3 regions of the Pseudoalteromonas sp. MMG012 genome follow, and region 1 is predicted to be linked to each of the others. Evidence: predicted binding sites of a transcription regulator. Region 1 holds the regulator's gene; each other region holds the start of a gene.

Region 1 (7,862 bases):
TCTCTAAACCTTGGGTTTCTACCTGGTACGCGAGTACAAAAGATTTCTCTGCACAGCTTTTTGGCGATCACAAAGTACGTACATTCCTTACTAAGGAATTGAAAGCGGCTTCTGTGTCTAAAATCGTTATTGAGCGTCCAGCTAAATCTATCCGTGTAACAATTCATACAGCTCGTCCTGGTGTTGTTATCGGTAAGAAAGGCGAAGATGTTGAAAAACTTCGTCAAGCTGTAACTAAGATCGCTGGTGTTCCTGCTCAGATTAATATTTCTGAAGTACGCAAGCCAGAACTTGACGCACAATTAGTTGCTGACGGTATTGCATCTCAGTTAGAGCGTCGTGTTATGTTCCGTCGTGCTATGAAGCGCTCGGTACAAAACGCAATGCGCATTGGTGCTAAAGGTATCAAAGTTGAAGTAAGTGGTCGTCTAGGCGGCGCTGAAATCGCACGTTCTGAGTGGTATCGTGAAGGTCGTGTACCTCTACATACTCTACGTGCTGATATCGACTACGCAACTTCTGAAGCTTTAACCACTTACGGCATCATCGGTGTTAAAGTTTGGATCTTCAAAGGCGAAGTAATTGGTGGTTTACCACTAGTTCAAGAGCAAGAGAAGCCAGCTAAACGTGCACCGAAGAAAGCCAAAAAAAGTGCTAAGTAAGGGGTAGCGATTAATGTTACAGCCAAAACGTACAAAATTCCGTAAAATGCATAAAGGCCGCAACCGTGGTCTTGCTACAAGCGGAAACAAAGTAAGCTTCGGTTCTTTCGGTTTGAAAGCAACAGGCCGTGGTCGTATGACTGCGCGTCAAATTGAAGCAGCTCGTCGTGCTATGACACGTCACGTAAAGCGTCAAGGTAAAATCTGGATCCGTGTATTCCCAGATAAGCCAATCACAAACAAACCGCTTGAAGTTCGTATGGGTAAAGGTAAAGGCTCTGTTGAGTACTGGGTTGCAGAAATCCAGCCAGGCAAAGTACTTTATGAGATGGAAGGTGTGCCGGAAGAGCTTGCTCGCGAAGCATTTAACCTTGCAGCTCGTAAATTACCTTTCAAAACAACATTTGTAACTCGGACGGTAATGTGATGAAAGCTAGCGAACTTAAAGACAAAAGCGTTGAAGAGCTTAATGCTGAACTTCTTGAGCTTCTACGTGAGCAGTTCAACCTGCGCATGCAAGTAAGCACTGGTCAGCTAGCTCAGACTCACGAGTTAAGAAAAGTACGTCGCAGTATTGCGCGTGTTAAAACGGTTATCAACCAGAAGGCAGGTGCATAATGACTGATAAAATCCGTACTCTTCAAGGTCGTGTGATCAGCGATAAGATGGAAAAGTCTATTGTTGTAGGTATCGAACGTCAGGTTAAGCACCCGATCTACGGTAAATACATCAAGCGTACAACTAAGTTGCACGTACATGACGAGAGCAATACAGCTAAAGCAGGCGACACAGTTACTATTCGTGAGTGTGCTCCTATCTCTAAGAATAAATCTTGGACTTTAGTAGACGTTATTGCACGTCCTAAGCAAGCTTAATTTTAGTTTTAAACTAATTTAAGATTTGTCTTTGAAAGCCCCGGCCTTTGGTTGGGGCTTTTGTTTATTCAGAATATCGATTCCATCTATCTTGATATTGCTCCCTAACGATACCTACTAATACGTATTTTCTTAATCATCTTCATTTGGATACTCTCATTTTTCTCTTTGTACAAAGTGCCTTACACTCATTTTTAAGTAAATGGTGAGATGTTAGACCGATAGATGGTGTGGCAATGAAGCAAAAGTTTCGACATGAATCATCTTTTGACGCAATGAATGCGAGATCTCATTCGCGAGAGTGAGTGATATTTTAATGAAGTAGATACTAAAGCCGTTTTATATGGGTATAGCCGTAGCCCTTATATGTCGATATCGGTATTTATTACTTGGGAGTGTATTGCGCACATAACGTTTTAGATTGTGGAAGTTGTCAGATATGAATGATGATTAAAGTTGCAAAATGCGGTTCTGAAAGTTCGAAGTTATCGAAATTAAACAAGAATAGGAAGCCCCCGAAGGAGCTTCTAATTGACTATTCTTCATCAATGATAGGCACTTCTAACCCCATAGACTCCATAATTTGACGCACTTCTTCAGGTACTTTTTCTGGATTATCTTTTCGTAAATCTTCATCGTTTGGCAAAGGTTGCCCAGTAAATGCATGTAAAAATGCTTCACACAGTAGCTCGCTATTGGTTGCATGACGTAAATTATTAACTTGTCGGCGAGTCCGCTCGTCAGTTAACACTTTCAATACATTCAACGGGATTGATACAGTGATCTTTTTTACTTGTTCAGACTTTTTACCGTGTTCTGCATACGGGTGAACATATTCACCATTCCATTTAGCCATAATGTTGTTGTTGCCTTTATTTTGTAGTGCCTATCCGACGGAACTATGTACTTACTGGTTGTCATTATATGACATTGTTTGTGATGGTCTAGGCAAAAGCCCCTTTACTTGCCATAGTAAGTGTTTCGTTCGATCGTATTCGCGATCATTTTTTTGAAGTGGCGAAATTTTATCGGTTTAAATAAGATAGTCAAATACTAAGTAAATAGCCATTTAGCAGTATAAATGTTTTGACTTCTAGTATTTATTAATCTAACCTTTTAGACGTCTAAACATCCAACTATCTAGGTGACGATATGAGTGAACGTAATAAATCAACCATCGCAGTACGCCATGGCATAGAAGCAGACAAGCACCATGGTGCGGTCGTACCGCCGTTATACCTATCAACTACGTACTCATTTGCAGATTTCGATACCAAACGAGATTATGATTATGGTCGCAGTGGTAACCCTAATCGAGATATTTTAGCTGAAACATTAGCTCAGCTAGAAGGCGGAGAAAGAGGCATTATTACCGCAACGGGTATGTCTGCTGTTCACTTAGTGACGCAACTATTAAATAGCGATGACACGTTGGTGATCCCCCATGACTGTTATGGCGGCAGTTATCGTTTATTCACATCATTGCAAAAGCGTGGCTTATTAAACCTTGTAGTACTTGATTTAACACAGCCTGAAAGCTATCAGAAAATTTTAGATATAAAGCCAAAAGTGGTATGGATTGAGACACCGAGCAACCCTATTCTTCGCCTGACAGACATAGAAGCTGTGGTGAAAACAGCTAAGCAAGCAGGTGCACTAGTTGCTGCAGATAACACTTTTTTGTCACCGGCATTACAAAACCCCATTAAGTTTGGTGTAGACATTGTGGTTCACTCAACCACTAAATATATTAATGGTCATTCAGACGTGGTCGGTGGTGCCGTGATCGCACGTACTGCGGAACTGGGTGAGGAGCTAGCATGGTGGGCAAATAACATTGGCATTACGGGCGCGCCCTTTGATAGCTATTTAACGCTTCGCGGCTTACGAACGCTGAATGTACGTTTAAAGCAGCATCAAGAAAATGCCTTGGCGATTGCCAAATACTTAGAGCAATCGGACTATGTTAGTCAAGTGTATTACCCAGGCTTAGAATCTCATCCACAACATGAACTAGCTAAAAAGCAGCAAGCTGGTTTCGGCGGCATGGTGAGCTTTGACATAAAAGGCGTGTTAAGTGACTCTGCTGCATTCTTGACCTCTTTAAATGAGTTTTCATTGGCGGAATCATTGGGTGGCGTAGAGAGCTTAATCTGTCATCCTGCGACCATGACACATGCGGGTATGGATGCGACAGCTCGTCTTGAAGCGGGCGTAGGAGATACGCTGATTCGAATTTCAGTGGGTATTGAAGAATTAGATGATTTGGTGGCTGATCTAGAGCAAGCGTTTAAACGCACTACACCAGGTCAAAGCAAAGGATCTGATGAGGCAAAAACTTTTAAATTAACACCGGCTCATACGGTTTTGTGGTAGAAAAATGACAAGAGTAGTACATAAATTCGGTGGCTCAAGCTTAAGCTCTGCGTCACGCTATCAAGCCGTTGCGCAAATAATACTTGGGCATTGTAAAAGCGGTGATTGTGTGGTGGTTTCTGCGGCGGGTAAAACCACAAACACGTTAGTGAAGCTTTGGCAAAGTTATCAACAGCAAGATCAACAAGCGTTTTCAGACGTATTGATTCAGTTGGAAAAGCACCAGAGTGAGCTGGTTGATGAGTTGTTCTCTGGCGATGTACACCGAGCACTCAAAGCGCAGCTAGACGCTGAGTTAGTTGCCATTACTCAATTGGCTCAACAATCAGAATTACAAGAATCTCCCTTATTAGCCCATGGTGAGCTATGGTCGGCTCGGTTATTAGCGCATTATCTAAATGAGCTTAAGGTAGCTGCACGCAGCATTGATGCCCGCCAATTGTTTACGTTGCATGATGCACAATTGCTACACCAACAGAATAAAGCAGCATGTTACGCCCAGTTGCAAGATGCGGTGGTCTATGTGGTTACCGGGTTTATTGCACAAGATTGTGATAAAAATACCGTCACATTAGGTCGAAATGGCAGTGACTATAGTGCTACGCTACTCGCCAGTTATATTGATGCCAGTGCCGTCTCAATCTGGACCGATACGCAGGGGGTGTATAGCACCGATCCACGTAAAGTGAGCAATGCGCTGAAATACCCAAAGGTGTGCCGTGCTCAAGCAAATTTATTGGCAAGACTAGGTAATCCAGTGCTACATGCTAAGACACTCTCTCCTTTAAAGGGAAGTAACATCAAGCTACAAGTGCGCAGCAGTTATGAGCCTGAAGCGTCACCTACAGAAATAGTAAAAGAAGGGTATAGCAAAGCAAAACGCTTTATTACCACCTTTGAGAACCTTGATTTAGTGCGCGTAGAAAACTTAGCGAAGGGTGAAGTACGTACGTTAAGTCAGCTTATTCAGCACAGTATTCATCATTTTATTGTTAATGGTGAAGCGTATTTACTGTTGCCTGCAACATTCACGCATATTGTTGCACAGCAGCTCGCTGGGCGCATTAATATTGTAGAAAGCAACTTGCAAGGGTGTGCACTGGTTGCGTCTTCCTCAGAGCTCTCAGGGCTCAAGCAGCAAGCCGAGCAATTATTCCATGATCGTGAAGTAGTCGTTCGCTTTGCTCATCAAGACAGTGATTACGCGTTGTTCTTGACCGATCAGGCATTAGACAGTGATCTTTTGGCTGTATTGCACGATAAGCTTATCAATAAAGGTCGGGAGATTGCGGTAATTATTGCCGGCATTGGTAATGTCGGAGATGTATTTTTACAACAATGCGAGCAGCAAATTACCCGTTTGCAATCACAGTTTGATTTAAAGGTTGTTGGTTTACTGCGCTCAAAAGAGATGGTATTTTCACCGAGCGGTATTGAGTTATCAGCATGGCAGACACAATGGAAAAATGAAGCGCAAAGTTACAACAGTAAGTCGCTTGTTGAGCACATTTCAGAATTAGATTATGAACATAAAGTGGTGATTGATATCACCGCAAGTGAAGCATTTAGTTTGCTGTATCCAGACTTTGTGGTCAGTGATTGTCACTTGATCAGCGCTAATAAATACGCAGGTACTGCCGACAGAGGTTGGTATCAGTTATTACGAGAGCAGCAACGTGAGCGTAATTTACATTGGCGTTATAACACCAGTGTTGGTGCGGGTTTGCCTATCAATTTTGCCTTGGCTGACTTACAAAATAGCGGTGATGTGATCACGTCAATTGAAGGGGTATTTTCAGGCACGCTCTCTTGGTTATGTAGCAGTTTTACTGTTGATCAAAAGTTTTCTGACTTGGTGCTTGCTGCACAAGAAATGGGGTATACCGAACCAGATCCCAGAGAAGACTTATCAGGTAGAGATATGCAACGAAAGTTGCTCATATTGGCGCGTGATTTAGGCTTAGAACTCGATGTTGATGACATTGCATTAGAACCTCTAATGCCGGTGCATTTAGCTGAAGGTAGTTGGGATGACTTTTTAGCGAAACGTGATGAATTAGACACATTTTATGCTGCGAAATACCAACAAGCAGATGATGAGGGTAAATCGCTCCGTTACACAGGGCAATTAATTATTAGCGACAGTGGTACAGTGACTGCAAAAGTTGGAATTGCTTTTGCTGAGGCAGGCTCGGCGATTGCGAATTTAACCCCTGGTGATAATATATTTGTAATAAAAAGTCTGTGGTACGAGCAGAATCCGTTAGTTATTCAAGGCCCTGGTGCCGGCAAAGAGGTGACCGCAGCAGGCATTCACTCAGATTTGTATTGGCTCACTCAGCAACTCAAATAATATTTGGTGGTCTCAATAAATTCAAAGGTGATGCACTAAAGTTCATCGCCTTTAGCATAGCAGGATACTGCGCGCACGCGTTGTTCATAATTTGCATGTTAAGAACAGGATAGCGTGTATCCTTAAATAACACATCGATTTAAAAATAAAACTTAAATACTATTTTTTTCGTATTATTACCTACTAAATAATTGCTTAATATCAGCTCTTGGTCTAGCTTGTAAATTGTCAGTTAATGGATAACTGCAATTACCTATAAGGACATAGAAAATGAAACATAGCAAACTTCTCATTATTACATTTTGTTTTTTACTTTTATTATTTACTCACGATAGCAAAGCTGCGATTAATGTGACTTGTAATCCGTGCTCTTCGGCAGTGCAAATGCACACCAAAGCGGTGAGTAAAGTGAAAGAGATGACTGAGTATGACAGTGTTAGCTCTGAGTATAATGTGCATGTTATTAGTATTAAAAATGGCTTAGTTAAGTCGTTTAGGGTGACGTCTAGACCAGAGTTAGATCGTCGTGGTGAATTAGCCACTGTGGTGACCGGTCGATATACCGCAACTTCTTCAGATTTGCAGAACAGAGTGAATCAAGCGCATACGTATTTCAATAGTATAGAGGCGTCAACTACGGTGCCAGTCCCATCCTCTTCAGGGTTAGGGAGTGCATGGAGTTTGTCGCAAAATTTCAGTAACCACGATAAGTTAGGTAGCTGGTATCAATCTGCTTATCCACTCACGTATTGGTCAGCACAATTAACATCAATCTTTGGTGGTGCAGTTGTTGGTCCGCTAAGTGGTCTTGAACTGAGGTTTAAGTTTGAAGATGGCTCTGTACTGATCATGACCACTGCGACAGCAGGTAGTGCCGTTTTGCAGTTAAATTATAAAGCCAACAGCGCTCGGGACATCAATGGTAACAAAATCCCCGATGCTGGTGCGTCAATTCAGGGCCAATACTCGTTTAGTAGTAGTGCAGGATTACAGCGGTTTTTAGATAAGGCTGCTGAATACGGTATTGCAGTTACGGTGGTGTACAGCGAAGGTTGGATGGGTGGTAGTGGCGGAGGAAGTGTGACCATAGTGCCCATTTCCCCAGAATAATATATAAGGTGTCACATGGAATTTTTAGAACTATTTAGAACAGGTGAATTGCACCCGATATTTTTAGTGGTGGTCGGCTCAGTAATTATTGCTTTGCCGTTTAATTTATTGATTGCGAAGTTAAAGGGTTTCAGGAAAAAGCCTGCAATAATTTCATCCTGTATTCCTATACTGAACATGTATGTATGTGTTGGTTATTTACTTGCGGCAATATTTTATCAAAGGCGAGATAAAAAAAGCCTATCTGAAGACGAGTAATGACAATAAGAAGCGCCATAAATAGGGCGCTTTTTTATATCGTGGGTCTATTTTCAGGGTAGAGCGTGGTATTTATAAAATATCGGTAAGCAGTATACCCACCCCAAATCGTTGAATGTCTGCGTTATAGTCAATCAAGCTTTCACCGTAGCCATTAAAGTATTGTGCGTAGCCTCGTAACTTTCCCCAGATAGGGAATGACCAGTCAATTTGTAGAGCGCCCCGATT
Region 2 (7,862 bases), on a different contig from region 1:
TATTTTTACACCTAGCAGTAAAAAGCGCCCATCAGAACAGCAATTGGCACTGGATACGCAAACTGCACAGTTTAAACTGTATGAGTTTAAAGCGTGCCCGTTTTGCGTAAAAGTGCGTCGAGCGATTAAACGAGAAGGGCTAAAAATAGAAACTCGTGATGCCAAAGGTAATGCACAATATCGCCAAGAATTAGCAGAGCAAGGCGGCAAAGTTAAAGTGCCTTGTCTACGTATTGAACAAGATAACAAAGTAACTTGGTTATATGAATCAAGTGATATTGTCAGCTATCTACAAAAGCTCGATAACGCTGCATAATTTGCCGTTCAATGAACAATGAGAAAATTTGAGAATATGGGTTGATATGCTAGCATATCAACCCATATTTTATCGTCTGATATTTAAGAGAATCCACATGACTATCCGTACTCGTGTAGCCCCGTCACCGACAGGTGATCCGCATTTAGGCACCGCTTATATTGCACTGTTTAATTACTGTTTTGCTAAACAGCAAGGTGGTGAGTTTGTATTACGTATTGAAGACACAGACCAGGTGCGAAGCACTTCAGAGTCAGAACTCGCAATTATGGATAGCTTACGTTGGTTGGGCCTTGAGTGGGATCATGGTCCTGATGTTGGTGGTGAGTTAGGCCCTTACCGTCAGTCAGAACGTAGTGACATATATAAAAAATATGCACACCAGCTAGTTGAAGCGGGGAAAGCTTTCTATTGTTTTGCAACAGCTGAAGAGTTAGACCAAATGCGAGAAGAGCAAATGGCTGAGGGCTTACGTCCAAAATACGATGGACGTGGTTTACTCTTAAGCGAAGAGCAAATTAAAGCAAACCTAGAAGCCGGTGTACCTTACGTTATTCGTATGAAGATCCCAGCTGAAGGCACGTTTAAGTTTAATGACTACTTGCGCGATGAAATAGAGATCCCGTGGGAAAATGTCGACATGCAAGTGCTATTAAAAGCGGATGGTTTCCCAACTTATTTCTTGGCGAACGTGGTCGATGACCATCATATGCAGATCAGTCATATTTTCCGTGGTGAAGAATGGATTAACTCCGCTCCTAAATTGCTAAAGCTTTATGAAGACTTTGGTTGGGAAGCGCCGATATTAGGCCACCTACCACTACTACGTAACCCAGATAAATCGAAGCTTTCCAAACGAAAGAACCCAACCTCTATCAATTATTATAAAGAGATGGGCTTTTTACCTGAGGCTGTACTGAACTATCTTGGTCGAATGGGGTGGTCTATGCCTGATGAGCGTGAAAAGTTCACGCTAGCAGAAATGATAGAGCACTTTGATATGAAGCGAGTCTCATTGGGCGGTCCGGTATTTGATGTCGATAAGCTAAGCTGGCTAAATGGTCTTTGGATCCGTGAAAATTTGACTGACGAACAGCTTATCCAGCGCTTTGTTGACTGGAAGTTTAATAGTCAAACACTCGCGCGTATTTTGCCTGAAGCAAAAGCACGTATAAATACGCTATCAGACCTGGTTGATTTAGCGGGTCACTTCGTTGGCGGTATTCCTGAGTATGACCCTGCATTATTGACCGCAGGTAAAGCAGAGGAAGAGACTGTACGTCAAGCTCTACAATTTTTTATCTGGGAACTAGAAGGGTTACGTAGCTGGGAAAAAAGTGAAATCTTTGCCATTGCTAAATCAGTATCAACTTTCCATGAACTCAAAATTAAAGAGTTTTTAGAACCAATTTTTGTTGCTGTGACGGGGAAAGCGTCGTCTACGTCGGTGTTAGATGCAATGGAAATCTTAGGTTCCGATCTATCCCGCGCACGTTTGCGTGTGGCGCTTGCACATATTGGTGTCTCGAAAAAGCAAGCTAAAAAGCTAGAAAAAGCTTATAGGGATTACCCCAACTCATAATCTAATTCTTTGAATTACATCTATAAAAAGCCACATTTACCGTTTGTGGCTTTTTTTATGTTTAAATTTCAACAGATTCGACCTCTTTTTGTAAATATTCTGATAACATAGCGCGGTTTTATAGCTGATAAAGAAAGAATATATGTTAAGTCGTTTTTACCAAGAACAAGGCGAGCACGTGGTGATCACCCGTGAGCAAGGTAGTCAATTTGCAAAACAAATCGCAGATGATTTTAATCCACTTCATGATGTTGATGCTAAAAAGTTTTGCGTACCTGGTGATTTACTCTTTGCGTTAGTATTGCAGCGTTATGGTATCAGCGACAATATGCACTTTTCATTTTTAGGTATGGTTGATGAAACATCTCAATTGAATTTTCCGCAAGGAAATGAAGAATTTGATATCACCTCAAATGACAAAGTCATGATGTCAGTTAAACGTGATGGGGATGCTAATCTTTGTCCGAGTCTTATTGAGAGTTTAACGAAAAAGTATGTCGAGTTTTCTGGAACAGCCTTTCCGCATGTAATTATCCCGCTCATGGCACAGCAAAATGTCATGATCAATCCTGCTCGACCCATGGTGATTTACGAATCAATGGCGATTCATTTGGATGATACAAATTTAGAAGCGATTGAACTGGAGTCTGATACGCCTGAGTTTAGCTATGAAGGCAAGCGCGGTAAGATTATTTTGCGCTTCAAGCTACTTAATGGTGGAAAGCAAGTAGGCCGAGGTGAAAAGCATATGTTGGTATCTGGGATTAGGGCATACTGTCAAGAGACTGTTGATGACTTAATTGCCTATTACAACAATAGAAAAGCAACATTGTAACTAAGCGAAAGCAATGTTAGATGCGCGCATCTATGGCGCGCATTTGTTATACTTCGGCCACTTTATTTGTCTGTGAGTAGCCACCATGTCATTTCAATCTCTGCAATTAGCCCCTGAACTTAATCAGGCGTTAAACACGCTTAATTTTTCCACTCCGACGCCGATACAACAACAAAGTATTCCTGAGATTTTAGCTGGACGAGATCTTTTGGCGACGGCTCAGACTGGCACGGGGAAAACGGCCGCTTTTATATTGCCAATTTTACATCAATTATTGCAAGTACCTGAGCATAGTGGACAAGTTCGTGCTTTGGTACTTGCACCTACCCGAGAGTTAGCACAGCAAGTTGCGAATAATACTCAAGCGTATGCCCAACATACGGGCATAAAAGTTGCGTGTATTTATGGGGGGGCGAATATCAGCCCTCAAGAAAAAGCGCTAAGGGCAGGAGTTGATATTGTGGTGGCCACACCAGGGCGTCTCCTTGATCACTTATTAAAAGGGACATTGAAGTTAGCATGTGTTTCTCACTTAGTATTTGATGAAGCTGATCGCATGCTCGATATGGGATTTATTGGTGAAATAAAACGTATCATGCGCCATTTATCAGGAGATAGGCAAACTTTACTTTTCTCAGCGACGTTAGATGATCAAGTACAAAAGCTGGCGGCTCAATGGCTGACAAAGCCGCAACGAGTTGGAGTTGACCCTGATAATAGCGCAGCGGAAAAAGTAGAGCAGTTGTTTTATGCTGTGGATGATGATCGCAAGCGAGAATTGATGTCGCATTTGATAGGGAAAAATAACTGGCAACAAGTGCTTATTTTTACCAGAACGAAAAATATGGCTGATGAATATGCGAAAGAACTCAATAAAGATGGGTTAGCTACATTGGCAATTCATGGTGATAAATCGCAAGGTGCACGAGACAAAGCACTCGCGCAGTTTAAATCAGGAAAAACACGTGTGTTGGTTGCAACGGATGTTGCGGCTCGTGGTATTGATATCATTGATTTAAATTATGTTATTAATGCGCAATTACCATTTGTAGCCGAAGATTATATTCATCGTATAGGGCGCACGGGCCGTGCGGGGAAAGCAGGTACCGCTTTGTCTTTAGTGAGTATTGATGAACAATGGCTATTAGAAGAGTTGGAAGTACTACTTGGCGAGCGTTTAACGCCGCAATGGTTGCAAGGCTATGAACCTGATTTAACAAAAGAGCCTAAAGATAATCGAAAGAACTCAGCCAAATCACGAAAGCAAAGGGATAAAAAGCATATTTTAGGAAAGAGCGCGCACCGCCGTCGCCGATAATTATTGTGATAATGTTATTTTTGGTGCGACAGTATATGGGTTTTATTGTTATGCTTAACAGGTGCTAGAGTAAATCGTATAGGCAGTTAAGAGGTTGTCGAATGACCACAGATCCTGAGCTATTACAGCAAACAAAATCTCAAGAAACATTGGCAAAATGGCAAAAAACCATTGATTTAATGGCCAGAGTTTTTAATGCACCGGCTGGTTTTATTGTACAGGCACAGGAAGCGGGTTTTTCGGTACTGGTTGCAAATAAAAACAGCGACAACCCTTATTCTGTTGGTGGGTTAATCCCCCTTGAAACCAATATTTTTTGTAAAAAAGTGGTGGCGGAAAATGCGGCACTGTACGAACGTAATGCGAGTATTAACCCAGAGTGGGACTCTAACCCAGAAGTGAGCGAGGATGGTTTTGAGTCATACTTAGGGGTTCCTATTCATTGGCCTGACGGTAGCGCCTTCGGTACGCTGTGTGTGATGGACTTTAAAATCACATCATATGATATCAGTATGGTTGAGTTAATTGAGCATCTGCGAGATATGCTCGAAGATGATCTTATATTGATGCACCGCTTTAGTAAAATGCGCACGATTGCGATGCTAGATCCACTGACCAATATTTATAATCGTCGTGCAGTTGTTACTTTGGCTGAACATAAACGTGATATTGCGCTAAAAATGGCGTTGTATTTTTATTGTATTTTTATTGACTTAGATGATTTTAAAGCAGTAAATGATCAATACGGACATACCACAGGCGATAAAGTACTGAGTAGTATTGCACAAGCGATAACAAGCGTCAGTCGAGATGATGATCTTGCTGGAAGGCTAGGTGGTGATGAGTTTTTGATGTTTGTGCAAGGACCAAATGGTGAATGGATTTCTGAATTAATGAAACGGCTAGAAGAACAGTTTGAATTACTATTGACGCGTAATGCATTGCCCAAAGTAACGTTTAGTTATGGTAGTGCCGTAACCGATGAAAAGTTCATTGATTTAGAGCAATTAATTGCCCAAGCTGATAAGTCGATGTATCAAGCAAAAACGGCACGGCGTAAGGTCTAATAACAGCTCTATATTTGAATTTTTATGATTATGCAATTTGCTTTTCAGCTAAGTTTAATTCCATGGTCGCTTTGAGTAATCGGTATAAGTTTATAGATGCATCGATTTCTTCTTTACGGTTAGTTAAACTTTCAATATTTAACCCTAGCGGAATATCTAAGTGTGCACAGCTTTGCAAGATTAAATCGAGATTTTCTCGGCAAATACGTATGGATTCACTCAAAGGACTTGCTGAGTCTAACATGCGCCATTTTGTCGCCTCTGGCACAGAGATCCCTAACCACTCCATAAACTCTAGCGTTTTTTGTCCACCACAGGGAGTGAATGTTAAAATAATACGTTGTGGTGTGATCCCTTGCTGCTTACATGTACGGACATAGCTGGTGATTAAGTCGATTGTGGCTTGAGCATTATATACGGCTTGAGATATGAAAAATTTACACCCTTGAGCCGTTTTCTCGATTAATCGCTGTTGCTCATTTTTTTTATTTGCATGGCGTTCAGCGATGGTTACACCACCTAAGAAGAATGACTCTTGATGCTCTGAAAGTGCTTTATAAGCATCCGGTAAGCTTAACTTGATGTTGCCAGTAGAGGATGGACTGCCAACAAGTACGAGGTTATTGAGATCAAATTTATCTTTGCTGTTGGTTAACCAGTTTTTAAATTCGGATGCATCACGCTGTGCAACACTTTTATATGTGATCACATCAAGATGAGAAAGTGTTTTAATTAATTGACTATATTCACATGGATCTACGGTATTTTTAAATGGGAATGGTCTAGGCGCTTGAGTACGGCTGCTTTCATCTTGAATATCGTAGATGACAACCCCATCATATTCGATTTCGTGTAATCGACCGAGTAATTTACTGGCGATGGTTTCCAATTGCGCTCTATCAGTCCCAATTTTTGGTGGCGTTGTACCTATTAAGTATACGCCTTGTTTAGGGTCTTGTATTTTCTCTTGCAGTGATAAAGCCATAATCCTCATTCCAGCCTAGGTCATTTTGATAGTGTAAATATAGCAGCCATTTAGACGTCTAGATAGATTTATTTGTTGAAACTTATTCAATAAACATGAATTATTTTCATGAACTAAGCCATGCTGCTGTAATTTATCGACATATTTTTTTACATTTATCTGTCGAGTTCCGGTAAAAGTCGGGAGAATTTACGGCATAATTGCTCTGTTGAGTTAGCTAATAGCGCTAATTATAAAAATTGAGAGCAAGGAACACATATGAAATTTAAATTATTGGCAACGAGTTTGGCGGTAACACTCGCACTAACGGGGTGTATAAGTAATAACAATAAGCAAAATGTCGTTACAACAGAAAGTGCAGCGGTAAGTAACAAAGTATTTTCGCAAGAATATGTCATTGAAGAATTAGATAATGGCTTGCGGGTGATGATTGTGAAAACGGATTATCCAGACGTTGTTTCATTGCAGATCCCCGTATCAGTGGGATCTCGTGATGAAGTAGAAGCGGGTAAAACCGGTTTTGCCCATTTCTTTGAGCATATGATGTTTAAAGGATCTGAAAAATATCCGCAAGATGTGTATTCAGATATATTGAAAAATTCGGGTGTAGACAATCGAGCATATACAACCAATGATTATACGAACTATTATCTCAGCTTTTCAAAGGAGCACTTGAATAAAGTACTTGAAATTGAAGCAGATATTTTCCAAAATTTATCCTATACAGAAGAGCAATTTCGCACTGAAGCATTGACTGTAAAAGGTGAGTACTTAAAGAATAATGCAAATCCGGTTCGCAAGTTATTGTCGGCAGTACGTAAAGAAGCCTTTGATACACATACCTATAAGCACACGACTATGGGGTTTTTCGAAGACATTGAAGCGATGCCTGATCAAATGGCCTACGGACAGACATTCTTTGAGCGCTTTTATAAACCTGAATATGTGTCAATGATCATTGTGGGCGACGTTGACCCACAAGAAACAATGAATGCAGTGAAGCAACATTGGGGGAACTGGAAAAAAGGTGACTTCAAGGCTGAAGTACCGGTTGAACCAAAGCAAACTGAAGCAAAATACGTGCATGAGCAGTTCGAAGGTATGCCTGGACACTGGTTATTGGTTTCTTATAAAGGCGCGCCATGGTTACCTGAAAAGAAAGACCGAGCGGCATTGGATTTGATCTCTGAGCTGTATTTTGGTGAGAACTCAGCACTTTATCAAGAGCTTGTGGTTGATAAACAAATCGCCAGTCAAATGTTTCCGTATAACCCTGAGACTAAAGATCCAGGATTATTGCATGTGTTTGTTAAAGTTGAGAAAGAGCAAGACTTAGCACGAGTTAGAGATGCCGTTAATCGTACGTACGCCGAAGCGCGCACTGAGCTTGTGGACGAAGATAAACTAGCCGCACTAAAATCAAACCGTAAATATAGCTTTATTAATGGCCTTGATTCATCGCAGGCCATTGCTTCAACGCTTGCCAGATATATGCATTTTAAGCGAGACCCTGAAGTGATCAATCAACTTTACTCATCAGCAGATTCGGTCACCTCGACAGATATTAGGGCCGTTGCGAATAAGTATTTTGTAGACACTAACCGTACAACGGTGACAATGTCAGATTTAGATGAAGTATCAGGCTTCGAAGAAGAGAAACCACTTTCAGTGCTTGTCAATCAAGCTAAACAGCCAGTAGAGCAGCACTTCAAGGTGTTGGATAAAACCAATAGCTCTCCGCTTGTTGATGTGAATTTAC
Region 3 (7,862 bases), on a different contig from region 1:
TGCGTATAAACAAAAATACTCGGTTGCTTCATGAGTGCAGCCATACGAACAGCATTGCGTGCATACTCCATAAACATTAAGAACGTAGCACCGTATGGAATAAAACCTTTATGAAGCACGATACCATTCATAATAGCCGACATCCCAAACTCACGTACGCCATAATAAATGTAGTTACCTGAAGCGTCCTCAGCAGTCAATCCTTTTGAGCCATCCCAAATAGTTAAGTTTGATCCGGCTAAATCTGCTGAGCCACCCATAAACTCTGGTAACAAAGGACCATAAGTATTTAACGCATTTTGCGATGCTTTACGAGTTGCAGGGTTTGCTGGGGTCGCTTGAAGTTGTGCAATATAAGCTTCTGACTGTTCAGTCCAACTTTGCGGCAACTCACCTTTCATTCTACGTTCAAATTCCGCCGCTAATTCTGGGTATTCAATTTGATACTCAGTAAATTTAATCAGCCAATGGCTCTGAGCTTGCTGACCGCGCGCAGATGCATCCCATTTTGCATATACATCATCAGGTACTTCAAATGCACCATGTTGCCAACCAAGAAACTCACGTGCCGCTTTGATTTCTTCGTCACCAAGTGGAGCACCGTGACAATCATGGCTGCCTGATTTGTTTGGTGAGCCGTAACCAATAATCGTTTTACAACAAATTAATGTTGGTTTACCTGTTTCAGCTCGCGCAGCGTCGATTGCAGCTTTAATGGCATCACTATCATGCCCATCAACATCAGCAATAACATGCCAGCCGTAGGCTTCAAAGCGTTTAGGAGTGTCATCACTGAACCAGCCTTCCACTTCCCCATCAATTGAGATGCCATTGTCATCCCAAAAAGCGACAAGTTTACCCAGCCCTAACGTACCAGCAAGTGAACAAGCTTCATGTGAAATACCTTCCATCAAGCAGCCATCACCTAAAAATGCGTAAGTGAAGTGGTTAACAATATCGTGTTCATCACGGTTAAACTGTGCTGCCAATGACTTCTCGGCAATCGCCATACCTACAGCATTAGTAATACCTTGGCCTAATGGCCCCGTCGTTGTTTCAATACCTGGCGCATAACCATACTCTGGGTGACCCGGTGTTTTCGAATGCATCTGACGGAAATTCTTTAAGTCATCAATTGATAGATCATAACCACTTAAATGTAGCAAAGAATAAATGAGCATTGAACCATGACCATTTGACAATACAAAACGGTCACGATCAGCCCATTCAGGGTTGTTTGGGTTATGTTTTAAATAATCGCGCCAAAGTACCTCGGCGATATCCGCCATACCCATAGGGGCACCGGGGTGACCAGATTTGGCCTGTTGAACTGCGTCCATTGACAGGGCGCGGATTGCATTTGCTAGTTCTTTGCGAGATGGCATGAATTCTCCTACCTTAAAATTCGCGGGTATAATTGTTAAGTACCCCATTCTTACTCATTTCAATGGTTGACTGCAACGACATTTCTTAGAAAAAAAAAGGTACAAGATGAATTTTATATTCACATTCTTTTTAGAGAAGCTATTTAGACGTCTAGGCGTAAAAAAACTATGCAGAGCTGCTTGTTTTGGTTAGAATAGTGAATATACATTTTTATTTCCTGCGCTATCTCTGTTGTTTGTGAAGCGCATATTTGTGAGCATACATACAATGGCAAAACATTTATTTACTTCTGAGTCTGTGTCTGAAGGCCATCCGGATAAAATCGCCGATCAAATTTCCGATGCGGTACTTGATGCAATTCTTGAACAAGACCCAAAAGCACGTGTGGCGTGTGAGACTTACGTCAAAACCGGTATGGTCATGGTTGGTGGTGAAGTCACTACTAGCGCGTGGGTAGACATTGAAGAACTTACACGTAAGACCGTTCGTGATATTGGTTATACTCATTCAGATATGGGGTTTGACGCTGATTCTTGTGCCATCTTAAACACAATTGGTAAACAGTCTCCTGACATCAACCAAGGTGTAGACCGTGCTCGAGCTGAAGAGCAAGGTGCAGGTGACCAAGGTCTAATGTTTGGTTACGCATGTAATGAAACTGACGTACTCATGCCCGCCCCAATTACTTATTCTCACCGCCTTGTACAACGTCAAGCGCAAGTACGTAAAAGCGGTGAGCTTAACTGGTTGCGCCCTGATGCAAAGTCTCAAGTGACATTCGCATACGAAAATGGCAAAGCCGTTGGTATTGACGCTGTTGTTCTTTCAACTCAGCATTGTGATACTGTTTCGCAAACTGATTTAGTTGAAGCTGTAATGGAAACAATTATCAAACCAGTATTGCCTGCTGAGCTTATTTCTAAAGCAACTAAGTTTTTCATCAACCCTACTGGCCGTTTCGTGATCGGTGGCCCTATGGGTGACTGTGGTTTAACTGGCCGTAAAATCATCGTAGATACATATGGTGGTATGGCGCGTCATGGTGGTGGGGCTTTCTCTGGTAAAGACCCATCAAAGGTTGACCGCTCAGCTGCTTATGCCGCTCGTTATGTTGCTAAAAACATTGTAGCGGCTGGCTTGGCTGATAAGTGTGAGCTGCAAGTTTCTTATGCCATTGGTGTTGCTGAACCAACCTCTATCAGTATTGAAACTTTCGGCACCGGTAAACTCGAAGAATCTCGCTTAGTTGAACTTGTTCGTGAACACTTTGATCTGCGTCCATACGGACTATTAACGATGCTTGACCTTGAACGCCCTATTTATCAACCAACAGCGGCATATGGCCACTTTGGTCGTGAAGAGTTCCCATGGGAAGCAACTGACAAAGCAAATGCTCTGCGAGCTGCCGCTGGGTTATAATCTAGCCCGAAATATACTACTGAAAAACGCGGTGTACCATACACCGCGTTTTTTATATCTTATTTTTAGTCTCATTTAAGTATGCACTTGGCGACATCCCATACCAACGCCGTACAGCTCGATTTAATGACGCCTGCTCTTTATAACCCAACAAATCACTTAATTCCTGTTTTCGCATAGCATACCCAAATTGCCCAAAACGCCGTAACCGCTCTTTATCTTTTAGTTGGCTAAAACTCAGTTTTTGTGCTGTTAGTTTTCGTTGTAAAGTCCGTGTCGACACGCTCAAGTGTTGGGCTAATACGCTTAACGTGAGAGTATGTAAATCACAACTATGTAAAACAAGTTGTAGTTGAGAGAGCCATTGATGCTCACCAGCAGAGCCACTAGCAAGCTCGTTTATCGATATTAATAAATGAGCTTGAATTACCTCATTACGGGTGATTAATTTCACAGCTAACAATGAAACTGGGAATTCAATTCTATTCGATGTTTGCTTATCTTTAACTGGACAATTAAACCACACTTCCATCAAACGTAGCTGTTCATGCGTAAACGCATCACTAAAATGCATTTCACTCGGTGTTAAGGCTTGCCCTGATATCCGTCTAACTGTTGCAACCCATGCAGTCATGTTTCTCAGTACTGCATGACGGTTATGAAAGTAAGGTCGCCACACAAGTGTTGCACTGCTATCGCAAACCGTGAATTGTATATCACCAATATTAGCAACCGTTTTGTCAAATTGCAGTAGCCAATCTATTGCGCATCCGACGGTATCACTGGTTTCTACCAAATACCCCAATAAGCCATACTCTGCACTCGTAATCGCTTTTCCGGTATTAAACCCCCATAAACTATCACCTTGTATTTTTACGGCTGTATCGATTGCTTGTAAATAAGCAGCCATAGGAATGCGCCTGCAATCGCAATACCGTTCAGGTAAATAGTGCGCAACGACTTTACAATATTCTTGACTAACATCTGACACTTTGGCGCCTAATGACAAATTAATGGCTTCTTCAGTCAAGTATGCCCACCTTAAATACAATATGCTAGCTTTGACTTTATTGTAGAAAGAACGCAAATGACTTTACTTGATATAATCATAGAGCTACCTAAAGAAAGTGAATTCAACTTTTATCAGCTGACTGATTGTCAGTTTTTAAGTCATATTTTTCGCGCCCAAATTACAGCTCTCGACAATAAAGAACAGACAGAGCGTCGGCTTGTTTCAATGCGAGGACATCAATTTACAGAGCGTGTTATCCAACTTTCAGATACGTCCCTAACTTATCAGATAGAAGGTAACGGTCCAATTAAGCTGCACCTCGGTGAAATTAATTACATCAATTCAAATACGCAACATTTTTTGCACTATAAAATTTCAGGAACCAGCAATACCTGGCTACCCGCGTGGCTATTAAAAGCTGTGCTATATTACGATTTCAAACGGGCTGGTAAACGCTTGTGGAGCGTACTCAATGAAAGTTGAATACATACTCATACTTCTTAGTCCACTGTTTATAACTGCGATTGTGCTAGAGCGGTTAAAGCTCAAAAATAAATATTCACTCAAAGAGCTATGTTTAAATATTTCTTTGGCCCTGTCGCATCAAATAGTAGATATGCTTGTCATGATATTGCTTATGCCACTATTAATCTGGCTACACTTAAACTTTTCTTTATTTTCATTTGAAATCTCATTTTTAGCGGTACTCCCAGCCTTTGTATTACAAGATTTTCTTTATTATTGGTTTCATCGAGCTAGCCATCAATGTGCTTGGTTGTGGAGTGCACACGTTGTCCACCACAGCTCACTCCACATGAATTTTTCAACCGCTTTAAGACAAAGCTTATTTTATCCTCTAACGGGGATGTGGCTGTTTTGGATACCATTGATCTTAATTGGTTACCCGCCACAATTCGTTTTCAGTTTAGTTGCATTGAACTTAGCTTTTCAATTTTTTATTCATACCGAAATAGGGCCTGAATTAAAATACATTGAGAGCATTTTTAATACTCCCCGTCACCACTGTATTCACCATGCAACGAATCCACATTGTATTGATAGGAATTACGCAGGAGTACTTATTATTTGGGATAAACTATTCGGTACCTTTCAAACTTATAACCCTAATGAGGTACTCGTATTTGGTGTTAATGAACATCGCTACTCGATGTCATTTTTAGACGTTATTTTTACACCATGGGGCATACTTTTTAATAATTTAAAAAAACAAAAAAATGTACGAAACATAATAAAAACACTGTTTGGAGCACCTTTAAAGCACAAGTAAACAATATCCCCCTTCCCAGCAATCAATTACTGCTCGCTTTTTCTTTATTAAAATTCAGTAAATAAACAGCCGAAATAGCCAACACGCCACCACAAGCAACTGGTGCAGACAATGTTTCACCAAAATACAACGCAGACAACCCCATCGCTGAAGTAGGTACGACAAAAATAAAAGAGCTTGAACGACTAGAGCCTAGCTGCTGTGTCGCCAAGAAAAAAATACTCGTAGCAACACTTACCACGACAGTTGATAAAAAAGCCATATGTAACCAGTACTCTAAAGAATATATTACCATCGACTTCAGTGGTGAGTAGCTATACGCAAACCCATAACTGATTAAGCTCGCGAACCCATACATAAACGTACTAAACAGTAGGAAATCGGCGTATCGGCCGCCTATTTGACTAATAATTGTTAAAATGGCCCACGTGAAAGCCGCGAGAATAAAGTAGAGATTACCTGATGCAAGTAATTGATCTAAGTTGAAACTCCATATTTCAATCATAAACAACCCACCAATTAGCCCAAATGTTAGGCCCATACCTTGCACTACCTTTAGCTTCTGTTGAAATACAAGACTCGTTAATAAAAACGTGAATAACGGGTTTATCGTCGTCACAAGCATACCACCCTTTCCAGGTAAGCCATTATGAAGTCCGAGAAAAAATAGTTGATTGTATCCAGCAAGCAATGCCCCTGCTGGTAACGACCACAGCAAAGCGTTACGAGAAAACTTTAGCGTCACAAATTTAAACCTGCGCACAACAAACAATATTGGTAGCATACTCAAAGTAGCTATCGCCAGGCGGTAAAATGTTGTTACTTTGGTCGGCGCCATATCAGCAATAATTTTCCCAGAAACCCAACTTGTCCCCCATAACAACATTGCGATAATAAGTGAAATTATCAATACAGTCTCTGTAGAGTCTTTAGTCTTAATCATAATCCCTGTTTAGCTCACTATTTATAATGGTGTAACGTTTTTACCTTCAGTGTACATCAAAATAGGAGCGGATACTTCGGCCTCAGTCATAGCACTTATCCATTATATATACGTAAAAAGACTATATAATTTGGATACATATCGGCTAGTTACCTGTTTATAATTAGAGTAACTATTACTGTTAGGATCTTGAATGAATATTGAGCGTAAACAAACCAATCAAAGAATGAGTCGGACTGTCATCCATAACAATACAATTTATCTATGTGGCCAAGTATGTAGTGATGCAACCAAAGGGATAACAGAACAAACACAAACCATGTTAGACAAAGTAGATATATTACTCACTGAAGCTAATAGTGACAAATACCACTTACTCAGCGCTACCGTGTATATTAGTGACATGACATATTTTAAAGAAATGAACGCAGTATGGGACTCGTGGGTACCTCAGGGGCACGCACCAGCTAGAGCATGTGTGCAAGCTGCAATGGCTAGACCTGAGTTACTCGTTGAGGTCTCTATCGTAGCAGCAGTAAAAAATAACAAGTAAGTAGTAAACCCAAAATCCTTTTATAGCTTACACGCAGCCGCTAGTAGTGTGATGTACAACATCTGGATACAATTATTAATAGCGATTAAGTTTTAAAAAAGGGAACTACCTTAGTCAAAAAAAACCTTGGATACTTCCAAGGTTTTCAACCTATTTTACATAAACACGAAATCCGCGTTTAATAATTTATAGGCCTGCACGCGCTTTAATAACAGCGATAAGTGGCGAACCACTGTGACCATTACCTTCAGCCCATGAAATATCAGCACCATCAACTAGCGCACTTTTCGGTAAATTTTTAACTATGTATTCACCTGCACCTGCAGCATTGCTCGCAATTGCATGGCGTAACAAGTTATTACCATTACATTGAATCGCATCGTAGATATTACGAATTTTCACTCGTGAGCTTTTTAGCTTTTTACGTAAACGCCCTTTGTCATCAGCGGCAACATATTCACACAAAGATGCTGCAAGCTGTGCATCAGCATGTGCATTTTGACTAAAAGACAAAGACGCAGCACATAAAGAAGCTGACACTAGCACGGTAGTTAATTTCATTTTAGACCCTTCAATAATACTTTATTCGTACCCCAACACTTATATAATTGTAGCAATCTATATAATTGTTAGCAACAAACTCATAATTTTTTCTGTAAGGTTACGAATTTATGACTATATATATTTTTATCATCCGCTTCATTATGTTGCGTTTCCATCTCCTGCCATTCCCCTACCTTCTCATAATCTGGAAAGCAGGTATCTCCTTCAACCGTTAAGTCAATGAAAGTCAAATAAAGTCGTTCACATAAAGGAAGGAATTGTTCATATACCAAGCCCCCTCCTATTATCATAACCTCTGCTTCCCCCTCAACCAACGCAAGTGCAGCGTCAGCAGATGTAACAACCTCCGTTGCTTGCGCATTATAATCTAGATTGCGACTAATAATTATATTCCGTCTATTGGGAAGAGGGCGCCCTATAGACTCAAAAGTCTTCCGACCCATAATGACTGGTTTATTCAACGTAACTCGTTTGAAGTGTTGTAAGTCTGCCGGTAGGTGCCAAGGCATTTTATTACCTTGCCCAATCACTCGATTATCCGCCATTGCTGCAATCATTGAAATTATCACATTCACTCCTATGCTTATTAAGTATTAAAAAAGGGCTTACAGCCCTTTTTTAATACTACCATCTCAGGCTATCGTTCGTAGACAACTTCTACATCGTAGTCATCTTCATCCCAATCATCATCCCAGTC

What was found. The regulator MetJ, encoded in region 1, represses methionine synthesis genes. The targets are predictions, from matches to a motif close to TAGACGTCTAGACGTCTA.
Positions count from the first base shown of each region.
Region 2: J8L97_RS05750 (methylenetetrahydrofolate reductase) is a predicted target of MetJ. The motif match lies at 6,147-6,164, and genes of this name have one in related genera.
Region 3: metK (methionine adenosyltransferase) is a predicted target of MetJ. The motif match lies at 1,530-1,547, and genes of this name have one in related genera.

Region 1 is NZ_JAGJEF010000017.1:23,705-31,566, forward strand. It holds gene rpsC (30S ribosomal protein S3) at 1-662, shown strand, start outside; gene rplP (50S ribosomal protein L16) at 676-1,089, shown strand; gene rpmC (50S ribosomal protein L29) at 1,089-1,280, shown strand; gene rpsQ (30S ribosomal protein S17) at 1,280-1,537, shown strand; gene metJ (met regulon transcriptional regulator MetJ) at 2,073-2,393, opposite strand; gene metB (cystathionine gamma-synthase) at 2,690-3,913, shown strand; gene metL (bifunctional aspartate kinase/homoserine dehydrogenase II) at 3,918-6,266, shown strand; gene J8L97_RS08275 (hypothetical protein) at 6,537-7,376, shown strand; gene J8L97_RS08280 (hypothetical protein) at 7,392-7,634, shown strand; gene J8L97_RS08285 (phospholipase A) at 7,707-7,862, opposite strand, start outside.
Region 2 is NZ_JAGJEF010000010.1:101,205-109,066, forward strand. It holds gene J8L97_RS05725 (glutathione S-transferase N-terminal domain-containing protein) at 1-316, shown strand, start outside; gene gltX (glutamate--tRNA ligase) at 414-1,898, shown strand; gene J8L97_RS05735 (DUF3581 family protein) at 2,041-2,733, shown strand; gene J8L97_RS05740 (DEAD/DEAH box helicase) at 2,819-4,051, shown strand; gene J8L97_RS05745 (sensor domain-containing diguanylate cyclase) at 4,153-5,118, shown strand; gene J8L97_RS05750 (methylenetetrahydrofolate reductase) at 5,147-6,103, opposite strand; gene J8L97_RS05755 (pitrilysin family protein) at 6,362-7,862, shown strand, end outside.
Region 3 is NZ_JAGJEF010000006.1:15,549-23,410, forward strand. It holds gene tkt (transketolase) at 1-1,385, opposite strand, end outside; gene metK (methionine adenosyltransferase) at 1,654-2,805, shown strand; gene J8L97_RS03350 (AraC family transcriptional regulator ligand-binding domain-containing protein) at 2,858-3,835, opposite strand; gene J8L97_RS03355 (hypothetical protein) at 3,893-4,300, shown strand; gene J8L97_RS03360 (sterol desaturase family protein) at 4,290-5,105, shown strand; gene J8L97_RS03365 (DMT family transporter) at 5,128-6,048, opposite strand; gene J8L97_RS03370 (RidA family protein) at 6,242-6,601, shown strand; gene J8L97_RS03375 (DUF3718 domain-containing protein) at 6,788-7,162, opposite strand; gene folA (type 3 dihydrofolate reductase) at 7,243-7,734, opposite strand; gene cgtA (Obg family GTPase CgtA) at 7,803-7,862, opposite strand, start outside.